DNA from 3 places in the Pseudomonas sp. GW821-FHT10C09 genome. Region 2 is predicted to be linked to each of the others. Evidence: predicted binding sites of a transcription regulator. Region 2 holds the regulator's gene; each other region holds the start of a gene.

Region 1 (4,249 bases), on a different contig from region 2:
CTCCTGGGATTGAATTTTTGTTTGGCGGGAAGCGTAGAGGAGCCGGTGCGAACTATTAAATCAGACTGGAGAGCTGCTTTTTTTGTAGGGCCGTGCCTAAAAAGTTGAAGGACGACGGTGAAAGAGCGCGGTTGGTCTTGCGATAAGAAGGTTGCTACTTATTATCTCGCTGAAACAGCCATAGGAGACGCGAATGAAAAGGAATGGAATGTGCCCGATTCATCCTGGTGAAATTCTTAGCGAAGAGTTTTTAAAGCCGCTGGATATTGCAAACGAGGCTTTGGCTCGATTGCTGAACGAGCCAGAGGCGGAAATAGGCGATGTTGTGAGTCAGCAGGTCGGTGTCAGTGCAGGTCTTGCGAAGAAGCTCTCCATCCATTTGCACACCACGCCCGAGTTCTGGCTGAACTTGCAATTGACTTACGAGCTGCGCAAAGCCGAAATCGGACGTGGTAGCGATTTGAGTAATTAAAGCGACTGCAGCACCTGTGAAGCACGCTTCCACCACGGCGCAATGACCGCACGCTGTGGCCGTTCACCTTCTCCCAGCATGTGCGGAACATCCTGCAACCGAATCCACGGCTGGTTATTCCAGTGCAGCAAACTCAATGACATCTCGGGCCAGTTCAACAGGCTCAAAATCGGGCGTTCGTTTGTGGTCGGTTGCTGTGCGTCCCTGAGGGCGGGGACCACGTCGTGGGTCAGCCATTCGCGCAGGGCCCGGTATTCGGGGCAGTAGTGGTAGACCAGCAGGGCGTAGATGCCGGATTCGCTGATCAGCAGGGTGTCTTCGATGACGCCATGGATGAGGATTTGCGCGGACTGGTGTTGATCGGGGTCGATTTTTCGGACGGCGCGTTCGTCGAGGAAAAGGCGGAGCAGTCGGCCGAGGTCGCGGGCGCTGAACCAGGGTTGGTTTTCCAGGAGGAGGGCGTGGAGGCTGAGTTTGTGGCGGGTGAAGACGTGGGGAATTAGATAAACGTCATTGCTATTCATTGATACAACTCCTTTTGCTAAAGGGGCTGCCGTCAATCGTCGCCAAACGATTGGGTGGCAGCTGTACGCGGGTTGGCGAACCGGAGCAAAAGGAACCCGGCAGACCCGAAGATCTCCCACGCACAACCGCCATGACTCGATGTGGCGGAAGTAAACCCGCCATCGGATGGTCGTAATGCGCCTTAAGCTTCCGGGTCGCCAAACCCAGTGCTGAACATTCAGCATTGGGTGAGCTTAGGAACTGGAGCTTTGCGGCGCTATCGGACGGCGGATGAGATCGTTGTAGGACTCTGCCTTGAATCAGCGCTGAATCCGGAATAGCTGGAAGGTCGTTCCGACCTTATCGCGAGCAGGCTCGCTCCCACAGTAGATTGGGGGCCCACAGTGGATTGGGTTTCACCGTGGGATCGATCGTGTTACTCGCTTGGCGGAGTCAGCTTCGCTTCCAGTTCCGCAACTTTGGCCTCAAGGCTTTCCAGCCGTGCACGGGTGCGAGCCAGCACAACCATCTGACTATCAAATTCTTCCCGGCTGACCAGGTCGAGCTTGCTGAAGCCGCTCTGCAACAACGCCTTGAACTGGCTTTCGATTTCGCTTTTCGGCAGCGGGGTTTCGCCGCTGAAGAGGCGGGAGGCGGTGCCCGTCAGGGCGTCGAGGAAGTCTTTGGGCGCGAGCATGGGAAAGGTCCTGGAAACAATGGCGGGCAGTGTATCACGCAGTGTCTATAGTCAATTCCGGCGGGTAGCCCGCGCACGCTTTTCGCGCATGCGGACGGACGGCAGCGCACTGTTGTTGTGCGTTAGTTCGCGGGTAATGGAGAACGCCGGCTCGTGGTATTGGCCAAGGGATTGAATTCAGAGGTTTTTGGCGAGATGGCAAGCTTTCTGCTTAGTGACTATCAACCCATGCACTGATGCAGTCGCTGTGACGAATGCAGTGCGCCAGGCGAAACGGGGGAAGTGTTTCGTACGGGGTGGTTAGCTGGGGTCGGACGGGCATTCAAGGCCGACGATGCGTTACAAAGCCAGGCACTGCGCTTAGACTTGAGTCGGGTTTGTTTTCCTGGGGCAAGTCCACCAATTCGGGAGAGAGTTTTCATGAAGCTAGTCACTGCCATCATCAAGCCGTTCAAACTGGACGACGTGCGCGAGTCGCTGTCCGAGATCGGCGTGCAGGGCATTACCGTTACTGAAGTCAAAGGCTTCGGTCGGCAGAAGGGTCACACCGAGCTGTATCGCGGCGCGGAATACGTGGTCGATTTTCTGCCCAAGGTGAAGATCGATGTCGCCATTGACGACAAGGATCTGGACCGGGTTATCGAGGCGATAACCAAGGCAGCCAACACCGGCAAGATCGGTGACGGCAAGATCTTCGTGGTCAATCTGGAACAGGCGATTCGCATCCGTACCGGCGAAACCGATACCGACGCGATTTAAAAGCCGCCACAAACCCAACGCCCCAGGAGAAAACAATATGACTCTGCGTAAATTCGCAGGGCTAGGAGCCCTGTTGTCCCTCGTAATGCCCGGCCTGGCCTTGGCGGCAGACGAAGTGGCGGCCCCAGTCCTCAATTCCGGCGACACCGCCTGGATGATGACCTCGACAGCCCTCGTGCTGTTCATGACCATTCCCGGCCTCGCGCTGTTCTACGGCGGCATGGTTCGGTCCAAAAACATTCTTTCCGTGATGATGCAGTGCTTCGCCATTACCGGTCTGATCAGCGTCCTGTGGGTCATTTATGGCTACAGCATCGCGTTCGACACCACCGGCATGGAACAGGGCGTCATCAATTTCAACTCGTTCTTCGGAAGCCTGAACAAGGCCTTCCTCGCCGGCATCACGCCGGCCAGCCTGACGGGTCCTGCGGCGCTGTTCCCTGAGGCGGTGTTCGTCACCTTCCAGATGACCTTCGCCATCATTACTCCTGCGTTGATCGTCGGTGCTTTCGCCGAGCGGATGAAGTTCTCCGCCATGCTGATCTTCATGGGCGTGTGGTTCACCCTGGTTTACGCACCGATTGCGCACATGGTCTGGTCCGGTAATGGCGGCCTGTTGTGGGACTGGGGCGTGCTCGACTTCGCCGGCGGCACCGTGGTGCACATCAACGCCGGTGTGGCCGGTCTGATTGCCTGCCTGGTGCTGGGCAAGCGCAAAGGCTTCCCGACCACCCCAATGGCCCCGCACAACCTCGGTTACACCCTGATGGGTGCCGCGATGTTGTGGGTCGGCTGGTTCGGCTTCAACGCCGGTTCCGCAGCTGCGGCCAACGGCACCGCCGGCATGGCGATGCTGGTGACCCAGATCGCAACCGCCGCCGCTGCGCTGGGCTGGATGTTCGCCGAGTGGATGACTCACGGCAAACCAAGTGCACTGGGTATTGCTTCGGGTGTGGTCGCCGGCCTGGTCGCCATTACGCCAGCCGCTGGCACCGTGGGCCCGATGGGCGCTCTGGTGATCGGCCTGGCAGCGGGCGTGGTGTGCTTCTTCTGCGCCACCACCTTGAAACGCAAACTTGGTTATGACGATTCCCTGGACGCCTTCGGTGTACACGGTATCGGCGGTATCCTCGGCGCGATCCTGACCGGTGTGTTCGCTGCGCCGTCCCTGGGTGGCTTCGGCACCGTCACCGACATCGCCGCACAAGTCTGGATCCAGTGCAAAGGCGTGGGCTTCACGGTGATCTACACCGCGATCGTCACCTTCATCATTCTCAAGGTCCTGGACGCTGTCATGGGCCTGCGTATCACGGAAGAAGAAGAGGCTGTCGGCATCGACCTGGCACTCCATAACGAACGCGGCTACAACTTGTAAGACGCGCATAAAAAACTTGCCCGGCTTGCCGGGCATTTTTTTGTCTGGCGTTTGTCAGTGATAGAACTGCTGAAAGGTTTTTTCGTACACGTTCAGGGGCGTTTACGACGGGCGTTTTTCTGCGGCCAATGGCTTACATGATTGAAGGAATATTAGGGCCTTTGTTTTTTCCCAGAGCGCGCTAGAATGCGCCCCGAACGTGCGGAGAACTGTATGTGGCAACAGACTCTGATTACCCTGCGGGCGCGGCCCCGGGGCTTTCATCTGGTAACGGACGAGTTACTCGCCGGCTTGCCTGAACTCAAGGCGTGTCGGGTCGGTCTGTTGCATTTGTGGCTACAGCATACCTCGGCGTCGTTGACCATCAACGAGAACGCCGATCCGGCGGTACGTCGCGACTTCGAACGATTTTTCAATCGTCTGATCCCACAAGGAACAGACG
Region 2 (4,249 bases):
CTTCGTTGCTCGGGGCGCTGCGCAGACGATCACGGACTTCTTTGCGATCGAGCATGCTGGCGATCTGGCGGAGCAGTTCAAGGTGCACATCGGTAGCGGCTTGCGGGACCAGCAATACGAACAGCAGGTCAACCGGAGCGCCGTCGATGGCGTCGAAATCGATAGGGGCGTCGAGGTGCATCAAGGCGCTGATGGGCGACTCGCAACCCTTCAGGCGGCAGTGGGGGATGGCGATGCCGTTGCCAAAACCGGTCGAGCCGAGTTTTTCACGGGCAATCAAAGCCTCGAAGACATCTTGCATCTCCAGATCCGGCACTTCCCGGGCGATCAGGTTGGCAATTTGTTCGAGGGCTTTCTTTTTACTGCCGCCCGGCACGTTCACGAGGGAACGGCCGGGGGTCAGGATGTTTTCAAGTCGGATCATGGGTTGGGAGTGTTAACGACCGGTTGCACCCTGGAGGAGGCTCTGGGTCTTTTCCTTATGCTTTTTGAGTTGTTTATCCAGCTTGTCGGTCAGTGCGTCGATCGCCGCGTACATATCGGTATGTTCCGCGTTGGCGACCACTTCATTGCCGGGAATATGCAGGGTGGCTTCGATTTTCTGCTTCAGCTTCTCGACCGTCATCGTGACCTGCACGTTGGTGATCTTGTCGAAATGCCGCTCTAATCGTTCGAGTTTTTCGCCGATGTAGGTGCGCAGGGGTTCGGTCACTTCCAGTTGGTGTCCACTGATGTTGACTTGCATACAGCTTCTCCTTCGTTGCCAGTGCATAAAGCGGTAGATCAGATGATCTACCACTGGAACGCTGTGGCGTGGCTCTACATCAACCGCTTGCGTTCGCTCGAAGGCGCGATCCCCAAGGATTCGCGGTACTTGGCGACGGTGCGGCGAGCCACCTGAATGCCTTGTGCCTCCAGTAAACCAGCGATCTTGCTGTCACTCAACGGCTTTTTCTGATTTTCCGCGGCAACCAGTTTTTTGATGATCGCGCGGATCGCCGTGGACGAGCATTCGCCGCCTTCGGAGGTGCTGACGTGACTGGAGAAAAAGTACTTCAGCTCATAAATACCTCGAGGGGTATGCATGAATTTTTGCGTGGTCACCCGTGAAATCGTCGATTCGTGCATGCCTACCGCTTCGGCGATGTCATGCAGGACCAACGGCTTCATGGCTTCGTCGCCGTATTCCAGGAAGCCGCGCTGATGCTCGACGATCTGGGTGGCAACTTTCATCAGGGTTTCATTGCGACTTTGCAGGCTCTTGATGAACCAGCGGGCCTCTTGCAACTGATTGCGCATGAAGGTGTTATCAGCGCTGGTGTCGGCGCGACGAACAAACCCGGCGTATTGGGCGTTGACCCGCAGCCTTGGCACCGATTCCTGGTTCAGTTCCACCAGCCAGCGTTCGTTATCCTTGCGCACGATTACGTCGGGGACGACATACTCGGCTTCGCTGGATTCGATCTGCGAGCCGGGGCGCGGGTTGAGGCTCTGGACCAGTTCGATAACCTGGCGCAGTTCATCTTCCTTGAGCTTCATGCGGCGCATCAACTGGCTGTAGTCACGACTGCCGAGCAAATCGATGTAGTCGCTGACCAGGCGCTTGGCTTCGGTCAGCCAAGGTGTCTTGACGGGCAATTGGCGCAATTGCAGCAGCAGGCATTCGCCCAGGTTACGCGCGCCGATGCCGGCCGGTTCGAATTGCTGGATGCGGTGCAGGACGGCTTCGATTTCGTCCAGTTCGATGTCCAGTTCCGGATCGAACGCTTCGAGGATCTCCTCGAGGGTTTCATCCAGGTAGCCCTGATTGTTGATGCAGTCGATCAGGGTCACGGCGATCAGGCGATCGGTGTCGGACATCGGTGCCAGGTTCAGTTGCCAGAGCAGGTGGCTTTGCAGGCTCTCGCCGGCCGATGTGCGAGTGGTGAAGTCCCATTCGTCGTCATCGTTGCTCGGCAGGCTGCTGGCGCTGGTCTGGTAGACGTCTTCCCAGGCTGTGTCGACGGGCAGTTCGTTAGGAATGCGCTCGTTCCAGTCACCTTCCTCGAGGTTGTCCACCGTCGGGGCGGTTTCCTGGTAGGAGGGTTCCGAAACATCGGCATTGGGTTGCTGTTCGGCTTTGTCGGCCAAGGGGTCGGCGTTGTCGAAGTCGTCGCCTTCTTCCTGGCGTTCGAGCATCGGATTGGACTCCAGGGCCTCCTGGATTTCCTGTTGCAGGTCCAGGGTCGACAATTGGAGCAGGCGGATGGCCTGTTGCAGCTGCGGTGTCATCGTCAGCTGCTGGCCCATTCTCAAGACTAGCGATGGTTTCATGGCAGGGGCTTAACACCTTATTCGCCGGCGCACATGCGCCATCCACTACAGGGCGCCGGAGCGCCAAACATAAGCAAATTATATGCCTGAAACTGAAGTGTTTGCCTAGAGCGCTGTAACAATAAAAACCTGTTGATTTTTATCGCCGTAAGCGCTCAGTCGACTAGCCAGACACCTCAACGCTTACAGGCGGAACTCATGGCCCAGATAAACTTCTTTAACCAGGTCGTTGGCCAGGATAGTGGCGGAGTCGCCTTCGGCGATCAGCTGGCCATCGTTGACGATGTAGGCGGTTTCGCAGATATCCAGGGTTTCTCGGACGTTGTGGTCAGTGATCAGCACGCCAATGCCCTTGGCCTTGAGGTGGTAGATGATCTGCTTGATGTCGCCAACCGAGATCGGGTCCACGCCGGCGAAAGGTTCGTCGAGCAGGATGAATTTCGGATTGGTGGCCAGTGCACGAGCGATCTCCACGCGGCGGCGTTCGCCACCGGACAGGCTCATGCCGAGGTTGTCGCGGATGTGGCTGATGTGGAATTCCTGCAGCAGGCTTTCCAGCTCTTTGCGACGCCCGGCCTTGTCGAGTTCCTTGCGGGTCTCGAGGATCGCCATGATGTTGTCGGCCACCGAGAGTTTGCGGAAGATCGATGCTTCTTGCGGCAGATAGCCGATACCAGCCTTTGCACGACCGTGCATGGGCTGGTGGCTGACGTCCAGATCGTCGATCAGTACGCGGCCCTGATCAGCCTGCACCAGGCCGACGATCATGTAGAAGCAGGTGGTCTTGCCGGCGCCGTTGGGACCCAGCAGGCCGACGATTTGACCGCTGTCGATCGACAGGCTGACGTCACGCACGACCTGGCGGCTCTTGTAGCTCTTGGCCAGATGCTGAGCTTTCAGAGTTGCCATTACTGGGCCTTCTGCTCGTCGGTTTTCTTCTTCGGCTGGATCACCATGTCGATGCGTGGACGCGCCTCGGTGACCTTGTTACCTGTCGCACGGCCAGCGCTCGCAAGCTTCTTGACCGTGTCGTAGACGATTTTCTCGCCCTGGGTGGTGTTGTTATCCTTGTCGACAACTTTTGCCTTGTCGATCAGCACGACGCGGTTTTGCGCGGCGTGGTACTGGATGGTCACGCCCCAGCCCTGCACAGGCTTGGTGTCGCCAGCGGTCTGCAGTTGCTCGAAGTAGGCGAGGTTGCCCACCGAAGTCACCACGTCGATGTCGCCTGCCGGCGTACGCGTGATGGTCACGGTGTTGCCCTTAACGATCATCGAACCCTGGGTAATGATCACGTCACCTTTGTAGGTGGCAACGCCATTCTTGTCGTCCAGTTGGGCATCGTCGGCCTGAATGCGGATTGGCTGCTCTTGATCGTTCGGCAGAGCCCAGGCGCTCACGCTTCCCAGTGCTGCGCCCAGACTGAGCAAAATAGGGAGGGTTTTAACGAGCCTCATACTGTCCTCTTACGTTAGATAGCAGGTGTATCCTGCTTTCTTTCAAGTACGCTTTCATTCCGTTGCCTGTCGATACACCGCCAGCGCCGTCGATTCTAACGGGTTGGTCGGTCTGCGCATATTGCTGCTGCGGGAACACAGTCATACGGGTGGTGGTAATCAGGGTCTTGCGGTTTTTTTCGTCGAAACGGGTGATACGTACCGAATCGATCAGCTCGACCTGAGTACCGTCCGGATTGACTTCCCCGTGTTCGCTCTGGACGTGCCAGGGAAACTGGGTGCCGCGAAACATGTTCAAGTCGGGATTGGTCAGCAGCGTGACCTCGGACGCTTTCAGGTGTTCGACCTTGTCGGACGTCATTTCGTACTGCAATTTGCCATCCGGCAGGTACTGCACGCTGTGGGCGTTGAGTGCGTAATAGTCGATCGCGCTTTCATCGACAGGGGCAACTGTCTTGTCGAGGAAGCGTTCCGGGCTG
Region 3 (4,249 bases), on a different contig from region 2:
TGAGTGGTGATCATGTTGACCATCTCTTCAACGGTGCTGACGTTGGACGTTTCCAGGGTGTTCTGCAGCGTGGTGCCGAAACCGTTCAGGCCCGGGGTACCAACTTGCGGCGCACCGGAAGCAGCGGTTTCCAGGAACAGGTTGTTCCCCACGGCCTGCAGACCGGCCGGGTTGATGAAGTCGGCGGTTTGCAGATTGCCGATCACCTGGTTGGCCGGGTTACCCGGAACGGTGATGGACACGGTGCCGTCGCGACCGACCGTGAAGGTCTGTGCGTCGTTCGGAATCACAATGGCCGGCTCCAGGGCGAAGCCGCTGGCATTCACGATCTGACCGTTGGAGTCGAGGTGGAACGTACCGTCACGGGTGTACGACGTGGTGCCGTCCGGCTGCAGGATCTGGAAGAAACCGCGACCGTCGACCGCCAGGTCAAGTGGCTGCTCGGTGGTTTGCAGGCTGCCGGCGGTGAAGTTTTTCTGAGTGCCGACGATGCGCACACCCGTACCCACTTGCAGACCGGACGGCAGTTCGCTGTCCTGGGTCGACTGGGCGCCAGGCTGGCGTTTGATCTGATAGAGCAAGTCCTGGAACTCGGCGCGGTCACGTTTGAAACCCGTGGTCGACACGTTGGCCAGGTTGTTGGAAATAGTGGTCAGGTTGGTGTCCTGGGCGGACAGACCTGTTTTGGCAACCCATAGAGCCGGAAGCATTCGATTCTCCTCGTGCGCCTGTTTTACGGCGCGACGTTCTGATAATTAGCTGATCTGCAAGACCCGAGCCATGGCCTGGTCATCGTCTTTGGCGGTGTTCATCATCTTGATGTGCAGCTCGAACTGCTTCGACAAAGCCAATACCGAGGTCATTTCTTCCACGGCATTGACGTTGCTCGACTCAAGGAACCCGGACACCAGTTTGACGCCGGAGTCGGCTTGCGCCGGCTTCCCGTCCTTGGTGTGGATCGAACCATCCAGGCCCTTGGTCATGTTCTTCAGGTCAGGGTTGACCAGTTTGATGCGGTCGACTTCAGCCATCACACGCGGGCCTTCGCCCATCGCACGGATGCTGATGGTGCCGTCTTCGCCGACTTCGATCTGCTGCTCGGGCGGCACGGCGATCGGACCGCCATTGCCCATCACCGGCATGCCGTTGCCGGCACGCAGCACGCCCAGGGCGTCGATGTTCAGGCTGCCGGTGCGCACATAGCTTTCAGCGCCATCGGGGGTCTGCACGGCGATCCAGCCGTTGCCTTGCACCGCGACATCGAGATCACGACCGGTTTCAACCAGCGAACCAGGGGAGAAGTCGGTGGCCGGGCGTTCGGTCATCGCAAACGCACGCGCCGGAAAGCTGTCACCAAACACCGGCATCGAACGGGCCTGTTCCAGGTCCTTCTGAAAACCGTTGGTGGAGATGTTTGCCAGGTTGTTGGCATGAGCCTTCTGCGCCAGTGCATTCTGGCTGGCGCCGGTCATTGCCACATAAAGGTACTTGTCCACACTCTTTCCTCTGCATGCCGGACGTTTGCCGCCCACCGCTGTACTGATGAGCGATAAGCAATTTACAGACCAACTTTTTTTTGGCGGCGCCGGGCCCGGCAAACAAAGGACTTGAGGGGTTTCAGAGGGGAATGGGGGATTGTGTCAAAGTCGAAAAACCGGCGGTGTCATGCCGGTGGGTGGCAACTGTCGGCCTTCATGACTGGCGCTTGGCAACCTGTGGCGAGGGAGCTTGCTCCCTCGCCACAAAAGACCCGCCGTGCGTCAGGCATTGGGCTCTTTGCCGACATCGTACTCACGCAACTTGTTGGCAATGGTCGTATGCGAAACGCCCAACCGCTTGCCCAGTTGCCGACTGCTCGGATGCTCGGAGTACAACCGCTCCAGCACCGCTTTCTCAAAGCGCCCGACAATCGCATCCAGCCCGCCCTCCAGCGAGAAATCGCCAAGCGGCTGACGCACACCGTAATCCGGCAGACGAATATGTTCGGCCTTGACCGTCCCGCCTTCACATAGCGAAACCGCCTGGAACAGCACGTTCTCCAATTGCCGGACATTGCCCGGCCAGTGGTAATGACTGAGCCGCTCCATCGCGGCCGGGGCCAATTTCGGCAGCGGGCAACCGATCTGCCGACTGGCCTGGTCGAGGAAGTGCTCCACCAGCGGCGTCAAGCCGTCGAGGCACTCACGCAGTGGCGGAATGTGCAACGACAGCACGTTCAAGCGGTGATACAAATCCTGGCGAAACTCGCCCCGGGCGCACAGCTCGGACAAATCCACCTGAGTGGCGCAGATCACCCGCACATCCAGATAAACCTCTTCATCACTGCCGACACGACGGAAGCATCCGTCCTGCAAAAAGCGCAGCAATTTAACCTGCAAGCGTGGGCTCATTTCGCCCACGCCATCGAGAAACAGCGTACCGCCCGCCGTCAGTTCCAGCAGCCCAAGCTTGCCTTCGGCGCGTGCGCCTTCGAAGGCGCCAGGGCCGTAGCCGAACAATTCGGTCTCGGCCATCGATTCCGGCAAACCGGCGCAATTGAGCGCCATCAACGGCGACTGCCCGCGCGGGCTGGCGAGGTGGCAGGCGCGCGCCAGCAATTCTTTACCGGTGCCGGTTTCGCCTTCTATCAATAGCGGCGCATCCAGCGGTGCCATGCGCCGGGCTTCGCGCACCACCGCGGCCATGACTTTCGAGCTTTGGAAGATGCTGTCGAACCCGCGCAGTTCCTGCTTGCGCACGTTGTAGATGCGCTCCCCTACCCGGTCCGCACGGTGCAGCGTCAGCACCGCTCCGGCCATCGCCTCGCTGTCGTCATGTTCCGATTGCAGCGGCGCGATATCAGCCAGGAACACATCCCCCTTGACCTTGACCCGCAGCCCGTTGATTCGCGACTTGTTGGCGCGCACCAGTTCCGGCAAATCAAAATCCTCGGCGTAACGCGACAGCGGAATCCCCGGCACCTCATCCACCCGCACCCCGAGTAACTGCGCCGCCGCACGGTTAGCCGCGACGATGGAGCCGCCCATGTCGATCGACAGCACCGGAAACTCCAGGGCGCCGAGCAAGGCATTGAGCTCCATGTGCCGACGTTCGCTGGGCATCAGCCCTACCCGCTTGACGCCAAACACCCCGGCAATCGATTCGAACTTCGGACGCAGGGCCTGGAACTGAATGTTGATCAGGTTCGGACAATGCAGGTAGATCGCATTGCCATGCTCACCGCCGACCTCACCCCGGGCAACGTTGATCCCGTACTCCACCAGCAAGTTGAGAATGTCACGCAGGATGCCGATGCGGTTCTGGCAGTGGACTTTGATACGCATATAAATGGCCCGAAAAACGATAAATGAGGTCAATGCCTGCACACATTCCCTGTGGGAGCGAGCCTGCTCGCGAACGCGGTGAGTCAGTCGACATCAACATTGACTGATCCACTGCTTTCGCGAGCAGGCTCGCTCCCACAGGGAATCGCAGCGCTCAATTGAACGTGCCCTGCAGAATTTTTCAGTCGAACGTGAAGATAGTCGTCAAGATTATGTGACACCCATCGACCTTTTCAAACCCGGAAATCGCCGCAGACACGACTTTCTCCGCAATCCGTAACGAAAACTTTACGTAAAACGCCGATTTTTCCTACAAAGCGCGCCGCACACCTGCTGCAACGCCGCACGCCTTGGGGTATTTCTAGGTCCATAGCAGCACATAACAAGAACGAAATCCCCTCGCAGGAGAGCAGCATGAAGCAGACGCAGTACGTGGCTCGCGAGCCCGATGCGCAAGGTTTTATCGACTACCCCGCTGAAGAACATGCGGTGTGGAACACGCTGATCACTCGTCAACTGAAAGTGATCGAGGGCCGTGCGTGCCAGGAATACCTGGACGGTATCGAAAAACTCGGTCTGCCCCACGACCGCATCCCGCAACTCGGTGAAATCAACAAAGTCCTCGGTGAAACCACCGGTTGGCGAGTGGCCCGAGTTCCAGCGCTGATCCCCTTCCAGACGTTTTTCGAGTTGCTGGCGAACAAGCAGTTTCCAGTGGCAACGTTTATTCGTACCCGCGAAGAGCTGGACTACCTGCAAGAGCCGGACATTTTCCACGAGATCTTTGGCCACTGCCCGCTGCTGACCAACCCCTGGTTCGCTGAATTCACCCACACCTACGGCAAACTTGGCCTGCAAGCGACCAAGGAAGAACGCGTTTACCTGGCGCGTCTGTACTGGATGACCATCGAGTTCGGCCTGGTCGA

The links. Region 2 encodes sigma-54, which starts transcription at its own class of promoters, with help from an activator protein. Its sites were predicted from a motif close to ANTGGCATNNANNTTGCTNT; they were not measured.
Positions count from the first base shown of each region.
Region 1: glnK (P-II family nitrogen regulator) is a predicted target of sigma-54. The motif match lies at 1,868-1,887, and genes of this name have one in related genera.
Region 3: AC07N8_RS09280 (flagellar basal body rod protein FlgF) is a predicted target of sigma-54. The motif match lies at 1,551-1,570, and genes of this name have one in related genera.

Region 1 covers NZ_JBWKNG010000014.1:122,695-126,943, reverse strand. Annotated here, with positions in the region: gene AC07N8_RS16450 (HigA family addiction module antitoxin) at 194-472, shown strand; gene AC07N8_RS16445 (BRO-N domain-containing protein) at 469-996, opposite strand; gene AC07N8_RS16440 (accessory factor UbiK family protein) at 1,413-1,673, opposite strand; gene glnK (P-II family nitrogen regulator) at 2,094-2,432, shown strand; gene AC07N8_RS16430 (ammonium transporter) at 2,470-3,807, shown strand; gene AC07N8_RS16425 (secondary thiamine-phosphate synthase enzyme YjbQ) at 4,021-4,249, shown strand, end outside.
Region 2 covers NZ_JBWKNG010000010.1:55,879-60,127, reverse strand. Annotated here, with positions in the region: gene ptsN (PTS IIA-like nitrogen regulatory protein PtsN) at 1-424, opposite strand, end outside; gene hpf (ribosome hibernation-promoting factor, HPF/YfiA family) at 437-745, opposite strand; gene AC07N8_RS12170 (RNA polymerase factor sigma-54) at 820-2,313, opposite strand; gene lptB (LPS export ABC transporter ATP-binding protein) at 2,497-3,222, opposite strand; gene lptA (lipopolysaccharide transport periplasmic protein LptA) at 3,222-3,770, opposite strand; gene lptC (LPS export ABC transporter periplasmic protein LptC) at 3,757-4,249, opposite strand, start outside.
Region 3 covers NZ_JBWKNG010000007.1:177,697-181,945, forward strand. Annotated here, with positions in the region: gene flgG (flagellar basal-body rod protein FlgG) at 1-710, opposite strand, end outside; gene AC07N8_RS09280 (flagellar basal body rod protein FlgF) at 756-1,496, opposite strand; gene AC07N8_RS09285 (sigma-54-dependent transcriptional regulator) at 1,761-3,323, opposite strand; gene phhA (phenylalanine 4-monooxygenase) at 3,738-4,249, shown strand, end outside.